Regions from separate parts of the Desulfosporosinus sp. BICA1-9 genome, predicted to be linked through region 3. Evidence: riboswitches for the same ligand, from Rfam matches in the RefSeq annotation. Region 3 holds a riboswitch; each other region holds the start of a gene.
The links. A riboswitch is a leader RNA that binds a small molecule or an ion and turns the genes downstream of it on or off. The one in region 3 is predicted to bind thiamine pyrophosphate.
Positions count from the first base shown of each region.

Region 1: another riboswitch for thiamine pyrophosphate. It lies ahead of thiD (bifunctional hydroxymethylpyrimidine kinase/phosphomethylpyrimidine kinase); the one in region 3 lies ahead of JL57_RS09710 (thiamine-binding protein).
Region 2: another riboswitch for thiamine pyrophosphate. It lies ahead of JL57_RS24845 (thiamine-binding protein); the one in region 3 lies ahead of JL57_RS09710 (thiamine-binding protein).
Region 4: another riboswitch for thiamine pyrophosphate. It lies ahead of thiS (sulfur carrier protein ThiS); the one in region 3 lies ahead of JL57_RS09710 (thiamine-binding protein).

Region 1 is NZ_JUEE01000247.1:144-3,250, forward strand. Features, by position in the region: partial or broken gene JL57_RS30385 (diguanylate cyclase) at 1-775, shown strand, start outside; TPP riboswitch at 941-1,054, shown strand; gene thiD (bifunctional hydroxymethylpyrimidine kinase/phosphomethylpyrimidine kinase) at 1,149-1,952, shown strand; gene cytX (putative hydroxymethylpyrimidine transporter CytX) at 1,949-3,107, shown strand, end outside.
Region 2 is NZ_JUEE01000202.1:19,291-22,397, reverse strand. Features, by position in the region: gene JL57_RS24855 (ABC transporter substrate-binding protein) at 1-227, opposite strand, end outside; gene JL57_RS24850 (ABC transporter permease) at 264-1,028, opposite strand; gene JL57_RS24845 (thiamine-binding protein) at 1,031-1,321, opposite strand; TPP riboswitch at 1,433-1,537, opposite strand; gene JL57_RS24840 (FeoA family protein) at 1,806-2,072, shown strand; gene feoB (ferrous iron transport protein B) at 2,154-3,107, shown strand, end outside.
Region 3 is NZ_JUEE01000075.1:11,277-14,383, forward strand. Features, by position in the region: gene feoB (ferrous iron transport protein B) at 1-629, opposite strand, end outside; gene JL57_RS09705 (FeoA family protein) at 711-977, opposite strand; TPP riboswitch at 1,246-1,350, shown strand; gene JL57_RS09710 (thiamine-binding protein) at 1,462-1,752, shown strand; gene JL57_RS09715 (ABC transporter permease) at 1,755-2,519, shown strand; gene JL57_RS09720 (ABC transporter substrate-binding protein) at 2,556-3,107, shown strand, end outside.
Region 4 is NZ_JUEE01000154.1:80,567-83,673, forward strand. Features, by position in the region: gene JL57_RS19605 (DUF6506 family protein) at 395-703, shown strand; TPP riboswitch at 909-1,009, shown strand; gene thiS (sulfur carrier protein ThiS) at 1,143-1,343, shown strand; gene JL57_RS19615 (thiazole synthase) at 1,357-2,151, shown strand; gene thiH (2-iminoacetate synthase ThiH) at 2,155-3,107, shown strand, end outside.

The DNA of each region.
Region 1 (3,107 bases), on a different contig from region 3:
TGACCTGAAAATTGTGGAACAAGCTTGTTATAGAATTCGTAAGGCTGTTGAGGAGTACAATAGCGAGAATTTAGAGTTTCCACTTAGCTTATCTATAGGATCTGCTGTAAGTGAGAAAACGAATGTGAATGTTGATATGGTCTTTAAAGAAGCTGATGATGGCATGTATCGGGAAAAACTACATCGAAGTAAAAGTACCCGCAGTGCCATAGTTCAGGCACTTATGAAAGCTTTAGAGGCTAGAGATTTTATCACGGAAGGGCATGCCGATCGTCTGCAAGACATAGTCCTAACCCTTGGAGAAGCAATGGGATTAGCCGAGCGTACTCTTGCAGATTTGCGATTGTTGGCCCAATTTCATGATATCGGCAAAGTGGGTATTCCAGATCGTATACTTTTTAAGCCTGGGCGTTTAACCTTTGAAGAATTTAAGGAAATGCAGCGACATAGTGAGATTGGACATCGGATTGCACAATCTGCCCCGGACCTGCTTCCCATTGCCGATCACATTTTGAGACACCATGAATGGTGGAACGGTCAGGGCTATCCTTTAGGACTTAAGGAAAACGACATTCCCTTAGAGTGCCGCATTCTGGCGATTGCGGATGCCTACGATGCCATGACAAGTAATCGTCCGTATCGAAAAGCCATGAGCCAAGAGCAAGCTTTTAATGAATTGATGGCAAACAGCGGGCTTCAATTTGACCCAAAATTAGTACCTATATTTGTTAAAGTATTTAGTTTCGATCAATCGTCGATCCGTCCGATAGGCTAAGATTGGTTTTACTGGATCAACATAACCCGAGGGAAATACTACTCAATGAGTAGTATGGGAATTAGAGGAAGCTGAAAAACTGACAAGTTAAGAGAACGGTGTAGAAATCGTGTCCGATAGGATTGACTAATCACATTTTCCATGTTATTTTTAACAAAATATATATGATGTGGGCAGGGGAGCTAGAAAGGCTGGCTGAGATTTAGACCCGATAAGGTCTAAGACCCTTTTAACCTGATCTGGATAATGCCAGCGTAGGTAAGCAGTTTTTACTCTTTTATGAAGATGAAAGAGCACAAACCCTATTCTGGGGATCTGTGCTCTTTTTAGTTTTTAAAGAGAGAATATTTAATAATGGAGGAGGTAGTCACCCGTGAAAAAAGTACTTACTATAGCTGGTTCAGATTCTAGTGGGGGAGCAGGGATTCAAGCTGATCTAAAAACGTTCTGTGCTCATGGTGTCTATGGAATGAGCGTAATAACCGCAGTCACTGCCCAAAATACCCAAGGAGTTTTTGCTGTTCAGGATATCTCAAGAGAGGTCATTGCTCAACAAATCGAAGCAGTTTTCGACGATATTGAGGTCGACGGAGTGAAAATCGGTATGGTTTCCCAAGTTCAAACTATCGAGGTGATTGCAGAAAAGTTGAAACACTATGCGCCTCAAAGGATTGTCTTAGACCCAGTCATGGTGTCTAAAAGCGGTTACCACTTGTTAAACCCGGAGGCAGAAGTAACTTTGAGTAGGGAATTATTGCCCATGGCAATGATCGTCACCCCTAATATTCCAGAGGCTGAGGTCATGACCAAAAGGTCTATTGGCACGCTAAAGCAAATGGAAGAGGCTGCTAAGGTGATTTATCAGATGGGGGCTAAGAATGTACTTTTAAAGGGGGGACACTTAGAGGATGACTCTGTAGATATCCTCTTTGACGGTCAGGAATTTAGTTATTTTAGCTCGGTTAGGATTGCTACTAAGAATACTCATGGGACAGGATGTACTCTTTCATCGGCAATCACTGCAAATCTGGCGTTGGGGTACAGCCTTAATCAAGCAGTCTCCTTAGCCAAGGAATATATCACAATTGCCATTCAACATTCTTTAGCGATCGGAAAAGGCGTAGGACCGACTCATCACTTTTACACATTATACAAAAAGGCAGGATTAATAGAGTGAGTATAGCTTCAAAAAATAATTTAAGTATGTTTAATTTTTCAACCCTTTGGTTTGGCGCAGCTATTTCAGTCGCCGAAATTTTAACCGGCGGGCTGTTGGCTCCCCTAGGATTTAAAATGGGGGTTTTGGCTATCCTGATTGGACACTTGGTTGGAACCTCACTTTTGGTGTTAGCAGGAATCATCGGAACTAATGAGCGCATTCCTGCCCTGGTATCAACTCGAATTTCCTTTGGAAAATACGGTTCCTATCTATTTTCTGTTTTAAATGTTTTACAATTATTGGGTTGGACGGCTGTGATGATAATCGTCGGGGCCAGGTCGGTTAACCAGATCAGCAAAACCTTATGGGGATTTGATCAGCTGACGGTTTGGAGTCTGATTATTGGAGTCTTTATTATGATTTGGGTATGGCTTGGAAAAGATAGCGGCTGGAAAAAGGCGAACCACATAGCTGTGGTGCTATTGTTCTTGTTAACGATTATCTTGAGCACTATCATTTTCAGCAACCATGAACTGTTTACCAAACAGGTTGTCGGAGATATGTCTTTTGGCTTTGGTATAGAATTAGCTGTAATCATGCCTTTATCCTGGTTACCATTGATCTCTGACTACACACGCTTTGCTAAGTCAAGGAGAGACGGTGCCTGGGGCAGCTGGCTTGGATACTTCTTTGGCAGCAGTTGGATGTACATTATCGGCCTGGGCGCAGCGATCATCGCCTCGGACGCTGATCCCGCCGCAATGTTATTAGCAGCTAATCTCGGTATTGTAGCCTTAGGAATTATTGTCTTGGCTACGGTAACCACTACCTTCCTGGATGCTTATTCGGCTGGGGTCACATTTCTCAACATTTTCCCTAAATTAAATGAGAAAACGGTTGCCTTGGTCATGACTGGGATTGGAACCGGACTTGCGATTATCGTTAATATTGAGCAATATGAGCATTTTCTTTATGCCATTGGATCAGTGTTTGCGCCCTTATTTGCCATTCTCTTGACGGATTATTTCCTTTTAAAGAACAAGAAAATCCAACCTGAGCTTTTGATAAACTGGGGTACGTTACTCCTCTGTGCAGTGGGTACAGCTTTATACTATAGGTTTATCAAGTTAGACTTTGTTCTGGGCTCTACAATTCCTGTGATGCTGATTATCA
Region 2 (3,107 bases), on a different contig from region 3:
CCAGAGCTAGAAGGCTGGATGAATTCAACATCTAAACCCTCCTTTGAGAAATACCCCTTTTCTTGGGCAACAAATAGCCCAGTGTGATTCGTATTGGGAGTCCAGTCCAGCATTAAGGTTACTGAGGTAAGTGGCTCTGTCGCGGAGGTCGCGGGTGATGTAGACTTGACCCCGCACCCTGACAGTATAAGAATAGGAATAATTAATAAAGCAAGCAGCTTTTTCATACTATTATCTCCCTCATGATTATTTTCTTTTATTAATCAACTTTGGTTTTTGCTATGGATCCACGGTAATGCGAGTCGTGCAAGGAGGGTAATGAGGGCGTAATAAAGAAAACTCAAGGCGGTAATTGTAAAAATTGCGGCAAAAACACGGTCTGTCAAAAAAGAGTGTGAAGAGCGCGTCAGATAAACTCCTAATCCCGAGCTGGAACCCAACCATTCTGCTATCACGGCCCCCATGACACTATAGGTAGCGGCGATTTTCAGGCCGGCAAAAAGGGAAGGAAGAGCGTTAGGCCAACGAACAATATAAAACATTTGCCAACGGGAAGCCCCCATACTTCTTAATAGATTTAGGAGGTCAGCATCAGTTAATTCTAGTCCTTCGATTAGACTGATAGTAACCGGGAAAAAACACACGATAATGACAATCATTATTTTAGGCAGAAGTCCATAACCCAGCCAAAGGATCAAAAGAGGTGCAACGGCTATCAGTGGAACCGTCTGTGAAATAATTAGAAACGGATATAGTAGGCGTTTTAGCCAAGGGGATAGGACCATCACGCCTGCTGTGATCAGGCTGAAGACGACGGCAAGTGCAAAGCCAACTGTTGTTTCAACTAAAGTAATCAGAGTATGCATCCAGATTAGTTGGCGAGTCTCCCATAAGGCTTTGGCTATTTGAGCGGGGGTGGGGAGAAGCCAGAGGGGAACTTGCGCAATTGTAACTACCATTTGCCATGTCCCTAGAAAAAAGAGAAAGAACAGTAGGGCGGGAATCCCTTTCCACTTCAGACAACCCATTATTATGTTCGATACTTAGCGATTTTTTCAGCAATCGTTGAGCCACTCGGGACATAATCCATTTTAATGTAGGCCATCACTCTTGAGGCTCCAGCACGAATGCAAGCTTCCTGAGCTTCTTTGATGATAGCCCAAAGCTGGTCTGGTTCGCCTTCCATTGTTGTCTCCATAGGACCAACTTCATAGGGAACCCCACTGGCGGCAATGACTTTGATCGCCTCGTCCACAACTTCGTAAATGCGGGATTCCTCCACTTTAGGGATAACCTGTAAGGCCATAATGATTTTTGCCATCGTTTTTTCCTCCTTCTTATGAACAAGTTTTTCGTGAGAGAGTCTGTTAGTGGTGCCGCATAGCGGCATGGGAGTCTGATTAGTACATAAAAAATACCGCATGTAATGCGGCGTACTTATTCTCAACCCTCCCTACGCTGGCATTACCCAGATCAGGTTAAGGGTCGGGCAGATTGCCCCTCTCAGCCATAAGTTCTAGCTCCCCTGTTACCATATTAATTTATGTCATTCTAACATAATGATTGTTGCGGCGCAATCTATAATTTCCCAATATTACTTGCGCTATTTGCCTTAGCGCCCCACTCGTTGAAGCTTGCAAATCCTGAGATTGGTTATTAAAAGTAGAGAAATTTACGTTGTACTTCAGAGAATATATATTGACAGTAACTAGAAAGAAGAGTATTCTAGAATAAATGAGATATATTCTCAGTTATTATTCGACTTAAGGTGAGAGTGATTATCATTTCCGTGAGGAGGGATGACGATGGAGCGCTTTTTGGGAGACTTAAAAACAGGTGAATGGGCACGTGTGGAGCGCATTGATGGCGGAGGAGCTTTGCGTCGCCGGATGATGGATATGGGTATTGTTCCAGGTGTCGAATTAGAAGTTGTTCGTCAAGCTCCTTTCGGTGGTCCGCTTCAAGTTCGGCTGAAAGGGTATTATTTAGCAATGCGCCGTGCAGAATGTGCTAAAATTGTTGTAAGTAAAAAAGATCCCAAATGTTATGACCCTTTATTAGCAAGTCGATAAATTCAAACGATTTATAATAAAGTTAAAACGTGATGATGCCGCTTGGACATACATATGCTCAGAGGGGGGAGGCGGCTGGACATGAAAATTGCGCTTATTGGAAATCCCAATGTAGGTAAGAGTACTGTATTTAATGCTTTAACGGGCTCGAACCAACAGGTCGGAAATTGGGCTGGTAAGACGGTTGAACGCAAGTCAGGTGTCGTCAAAAGAGCCAGCCAGGAAATAGAGCTGATTGATTTACCAGGAACCTACAGTTTGACCGCATACTCACAAGAAGAGATTATAACGCGTGAATATATTATTCGCGAAAAACCAGATGTTGTTATGGCTATGGTTGATGCTTCAAATATTGAGCGTAACCTCTATTTAGTTCTTCAAATCCTTGAACTAGTGCCTCGTGTGGTGATCGGTTTAAATATGCTGGATTTGGCTCAGTCTGCAGGAATTACGATTGAGTCTTCAAATTTGGCATTAGCCTTAAATGTTCCAGTCGTCGAAATTGTTGCAGCCAAAGGAAAAGGAATTGAGGAGTTCTTAACGGAAGCCATTCGGGTTGGAAAGCTGGAAAACGACCCTCTACCGAATGAGGTCAGTTATCCGAAAGTACTTGAACAAAAGATTCTCGCAATGGAAGCGTTATTGGTAGATACTCTATGGGTCACGAGGTACCCATTGCGCTGGTTAGCTATAAAACGTCTGGAGAGAGATCCGGAAATTGGGCAAACGTGGAAGATAAATTCTGGAAAGTTGCCAATAGGTAAGAGCAGGGATGCTTGCTGTGATCTTGGAGAGGCAGTTAATTACGAACTACAAGAATCGACTCCTCTTCCAGGGGAGTCTTTGCTGCAGGACTATGAGAGAGAGGGCTGGACTAAGGACCATTTTGAAATGGCCATTGCGGATGCTAAGTACCAATATATTTCGGCAATTTTACCGCAGTTTAGGAAGCACGAGAATCCAGCTAAACCTACCTTTACAGATAGACTAGATCGTTGGATTCTTTCTCCATTTTGGGGTTATCCGATTATGTTA
Region 3 (3,107 bases):
TCTCTCTCCAGACGTTTTATAGCTAACCAGCGCAATGGGTACCTCGTGACCCATAGAGTATCTACCAATAACGCTTCCATTGCGAGAATCTTTTGTTCAAGTACTTTCGGATAACTGACCTCATTCGGTAGAGGGTCGTTTTCCAGCTTTCCAACCCGAATGGCTTCCGTTAAGAACTCCTCAATTCCTTTTCCTTTGGCTGCAACAATTTCGACGACTGGAACATTTAAGGCTAATGCCAAATTTGAAGACTCAATCGTAATTCCTGCAGACTGAGCCAAATCCAGCATATTTAAACCGATCACCACACGAGGCACTAGTTCAAGGATTTGAAGAACTAAATAGAGGTTACGCTCAATATTTGAAGCATCAACCATAGCCATAACAACATCTGGTTTTTCGCGAATAATATATTCACGCGTTATAATCTCTTCTTGTGAGTATGCGGTCAAACTGTAGGTTCCTGGTAAATCAATCAGCTCTATTTCCTGGCTGGCTCTTTTGACGACACCTGACTTGCGTTCAACCGTCTTACCAGCCCAATTTCCGACCTGTTGGTTCGAGCCCGTTAAAGCATTAAATACAGTACTCTTACCTACATTGGGATTTCCAATAAGCGCAATTTTCATGTCCAGCCGCCTCCCCCCTCTGAGCATATGTATGTCCAAGCGGCATCATCACGTTTTAACTTTATTATAAATCGTTTGAATTTATCGACTTGCTAATAAAGGGTCATAACATTTGGGATCTTTTTTACTTACAACAATTTTAGCACATTCTGCACGGCGCATTGCTAAATAATACCCTTTCAGCCGAACTTGAAGCGGACCACCGAAAGGAGCTTGACGAACAACTTCTAATTCGACACCTGGAACAATACCCATATCCATCATCCGGCGACGCAAAGCTCCTCCGCCATCAATGCGCTCCACACGTGCCCATTCACCTGTTTTTAAGTCTCCCAAAAAGCGCTCCATCGTCATCCCTCCTCACGGAAATGATAATCACTCTCACCTTAAGTCGAATAATAACTGAGAATATATCTCATTTATTCTAGAATACTCTTCTTTCTAGTTACTGTCAATATATATTCTCTGAAGTACAACGTAAATTTCTCTACTTTTAATAACCAATCTCAGGATTTGCAAGCTTCAACGAGTGGGGCGCTAAGGCAAATAGCGCAAGTAATATTGGGAAATTATAGATTGCGCCGCAACAATCATTATGTTAGAATGACATAAATTAATATGGTAACAGGGGAGCTAGAACTTATGGCTGAGAGGGGCAATCTGCCCGACCCTTAACCTGATCTGGGTAATGCCAGCGTAGGGAGGGTTGAGAATAAGTACGCCGCATTACATGCGGTATTTTTTATGTACTAATCAGACTCCCATGCCGCTATGCGGCACCACTAACAGACTCTCTCACGAAAAACTTGTTCATAAGAAGGAGGAAAAAACGATGGCAAAAATCATTATGGCCTTACAGGTTATCCCTAAAGTGGAGGAATCCCGCATTTACGAAGTTGTGGACGAGGCGATCAAAGTCATTGCCGCCAGTGGGGTTCCCTATGAAGTTGGTCCTATGGAGACAACAATGGAAGGCGAACCAGACCAGCTTTGGGCTATCATCAAAGAAGCTCAGGAAGCTTGCATTCGTGCTGGAGCCTCAAGAGTGATGGCCTACATTAAAATGGATTATGTCCCGAGTGGCTCAACGATTGCTGAAAAAATCGCTAAGTATCGAACATAATAATGGGTTGTCTGAAGTGGAAAGGGATTCCCGCCCTACTGTTCTTTCTCTTTTTTCTAGGGACATGGCAAATGGTAGTTACAATTGCGCAAGTTCCCCTCTGGCTTCTCCCCACCCCCGCTCAAATAGCCAAAGCCTTATGGGAGACTCGCCAACTAATCTGGATGCATACTCTGATTACTTTAGTTGAAACAACAGTTGGCTTTGCACTTGCCGTCGTCTTCAGCCTGATCACAGCAGGCGTGATGGTCCTATCCCCTTGGCTAAAACGCCTACTATATCCGTTTCTAATTATTTCACAGACGGTTCCACTGATAGCCGTTGCACCTCTTTTGATCCTTTGGCTGGGTTATGGACTTCTGCCTAAAATAATGATTGTCATTATCGTGTGTTTTTTCCCGGTTACTATCAGTCTAATCGAAGGACTAGAATTAACTGATGCTGACCTCCTAAATCTATTAAGAAGTATGGGGGCTTCCCGTTGGCAAATGTTTTATATTGTTCGTTGGCCTAACGCTCTTCCTTCCCTTTTTGCCGGCCTGAAAATCGCCGCTACCTATAGTGTCATGGGGGCCGTGATAGCAGAATGGTTGGGTTCCAGCTCGGGATTAGGAGTTTATCTGACGCGCTCTTCACACTCTTTTTTGACAGACCGTGTTTTTGCCGCAATTTTTACAATTACCGCCTTGAGTTTTCTTTATTACGCCCTCATTACCCTCCTTGCACGACTCGCATTACCGTGGATCCATAGCAAAAACCAAAGTTGATTAATAAAAGAAAATAATCATGAGGGAGATAATAGTATGAAAAAGCTGCTTGCTTTATTAATTATTCCTATTCTTATACTGTCAGGGTGCGGGGTCAAGTCTACATCACCCGCGACCTCCGCGACAGAGCCACTTACCTCAGTAACCTTAATGCTGGACTGGACTCCCAATACGAATCACACTGGGCTATTTGTTGCCCAAGAAAAGGGGTATTTCTCAAAGGAGGGTTTAGATGTTGAATTCATCCAGCCTTCTAGCTCTGGAAATGTCGAGCAGCTTGTGGCGGCTGGAAAATCAGATTTTGGAGTGAGCCATCAGGAACAAGTGACTACGGCACGCGCTAATGATGTACCGATTCTCTCGTTAGCTGCAATTTTACAACACAACACTTCAGGATTTGCTTCTCCAACGTCTAAGAATATTAAAAATGCCAAAGACTTCGAAGGGAAGACTTACGGTGGTTGGGGCCTGCCCTCAGAAGACGCTATTCTCAAAGCACTCATGGAAAATGAAAAGGCTGATTTCTCTAAGATTAAGATGGTTAATATTGGAGAAGCGGATCAACTTATTTCTTTAACCAAAGATATT
Region 4 (3,107 bases), on a different contig from region 3:
CAAAAGTTGAACATCGAGACTTCGGTGACGTAAGTCTCCAGTACGATAGTATCCAGTGGAGAGTATCGCCGTAGCCGCAAACCCGAAAAGCATACCTATCGGCGTAGGATAGACTTATGCCGAAGGCGCAGATCCACTAACGAATACTATCGCGCCGTAGGATGGAGTCTACTTCCTTCGCCGCCAAGCGGTCCTATTGGGAAAGGAGGCTTTCGTCACCGAAGCAGAGTACGGGGTACCACTCCCACTTACAAGAAGTGGGAGTCTCACGATTGGATGAAACTTCTTGGCATATGAATTGCATGTTTATTATAGTCATCACAGGTATGCACTTGTTTTTCCGTTCTACTCTGTGAATCCAAAAATAAATTAGTATGGAGAGGATGTGATTTAATTGTCATTAAAAGCCGCCTTTATTTTCCTTGCACCTCAAGCCGACCCTTCACTACATCAGGCAGATATTCAAACTCCACAGGTTACTCTACTCATTCGGGGAGTCCAAAATTATCAGGAAGCTGTTATTCTTGCACAACAACTGGTTACTGAAGGAGTTCAGGTGTTGGAATTATGCGGAGGATTTGGTAACATTGGGACGGCAAAGATCGTTGAAGCTGTAGAACAGAAAATTCCAGTGGGTACAGTACGATTTGATAGTCACCCCGGTTTGAGCGGAAAAAGCGGAGATGATCTATTCTTAACTTAGCCACCAAGGGCTGTAAGGATAACTCATCAAACTCTTACTGTCACGTTAGAAATCCTGACACCATAGCTAATCAATTTCCCCGAGAGAAAAACTCAAATTTTTCAATATACTTTATTCAATATTTACACCTTAACTCTTTTAGTTATATAATGGCATAGATGTAATACTAACGCAGGCAAATAATGCCCACTCACAACTAAATACGTCTTTTTGCTAGGGGCGCCCTTCGGGGCTGAGATGAGGAAACTCGATCCCTTTGAACCTGATCTGGTTAATACCAGCGGAGGGAAGCTAATCGTTATGCTTATAGAAGTATAAATGAGAACTGCTTACCGCAGTTCTCATTTTTTTTTAGTTTATACCCTCCCTGGTTCCTTGGTAGTGAGACGGGAATCCTTAGCAAAAAGGTATGAAGAACAGATGAAAGGAGGATGGTCTGTTGCAGATTATTCTAAACGGTGAAGCGCAGGAGCTTACCCCAGAATGTACCGTATTCCAGTTGCTCGAAAACAAAGCTGTGACCCTAAAAGCTGGGGTCGTGGAGCTCAATGGGAAAATTCTAAAACAAGAGCTCTGGCAAAGTACTGCAATAAGTGATGGCGATAGTTTGGAAATCTTAATTTTTATGGGAGGTGGCTGATACCGTGAACGATATCATACAGGGTATAAATCCATCGGATGACAGTTTACTCATCGGAGGAGTCAATTTACTCAGTCGTCTGTTCGTAGGAACCGGTAAATTTTCGTCTCATGAAATTGTGCCCCGAGTACTGGAAGCTAGCGGCTCCCAGGTGGTAACAATGGCTTTACGCCGAGTAGATTGGAAAAACCCTCAGGAGAATATTCTAAATTACTTACCTCAGAACACCATTTTATTGCCGAATACCTCCGGTGCACGCACTGCTGAGGAAGCCGTGCGAATCGCCCGCTTGGCTCAGGCTGCCGGCTGCGGGAACTGGGTTAAAATCGAGGTTGTACAGGATCAACGCTACCTTTTGCCGGATAATTGGGAGACGATTCGGGCCACAGAACAACTCGCGAACGATGGATTTGTGGTACTTCCTTATATGAGCCCGGATTTGGGGGCAGCCAGGCGTCTGCAGGATGCCGGCGCGGCAGCAATTATGCCCTTAGGGTCACCAATTGGAAGCAACCGTGGCTTACAAACCAAAGAACTTATTCGGATTTTGATCGAGGAAATTTCCCTACCGATTGTTGTCGATGCTGGCATCGGACGACCATCCGAGGCAGCAGAGGCCATGGAAATGGGAGCGGCTGCCGTACTTGTAAATACGGCAATTGCGACAGCAGGAGATCCGGTGTTCATGGCCCAAGCCTTCCGCTTGGCCGTAGCCGCAGGACGGCTGGGCTATTTAGCTGGACCGGGAGAACGACGAGTAACAGCCGAGGCGTCTTCCCCCTTGACTGGTTTTTTGCAGGAGGGTTAACGTATGTTCTACGAGCAAAAGACTGAATGGCAACAAAGGCTCCCAGAATCGATCTGGACGAGTTATAGCAGAGTAGACGTAGAGCGGGTGTTAGCCCGTGAAACTGTTCTCCCAGAAGATTTGGCGATCTTGCTTTCCCCAGCTGCCCAACCATACCTAGAGCCAATGGCCAAAAAGGCTCAAGCTTTAACTATCCGCCATTTCGGCCGCACGATCGGTTTGTTCACTCCCTTATATCTTGCTAATTTTTGTAGCAATAGCTGCCTGTATTGTAGTTTCCACGCTGGAAACGAAATTGTACGGTGCAAGCTAAGCGTCGAACAGGCTATAAAGGAAGGTGAAGCCATCTCATCGACTGGGCTGCAACATTTGCTGCTCTTGACGGGAGAATCCCGCTCACAAAGCGGACCCGCTTACATCGAGCAATGCGTCCGTGCTTTACGACCAATGTTTGCCTCACTGGGACTTGAAGTGTATCCCCTATCCACTGAGGAATACCGACGTTTGTACGAGGCGGGGGTTGATTCTGTCACTCTTTTTCAAGAAACCTACCAGGAAAGCACCTATGCTCTGGTACACCCTTCCGGACCAAAGCGGGATTATCACTACCGCTTGGAGGCACCGGAGCGAGCCTGTTCTGCTGGAATCTCCTCCATAAACATCGGAGCGCTCTTAGGTATCTCGGACTGGCGGCGGGATGCCTTTTATTCAGCACTCCATGCCGACTACTTGCAAAGAAAGTACCCCGGGGTCGAAGTAGCTATTTCAGTACCACGCCTTAGGCCCTATGCCGGCAGTTTTAGCTCATTTGCGACTCCCGTAACGGATGCCGCTTTAGTTCAAATTATTCTGGCTTACCGATTGTTTCTACCTCGGGCTGGGCTTACCTTGTCCACACGAGAAAGTCCGCAAATGCGGGAAAATTTGCTTCCCCTCGGAATTACACGAATCTCGGC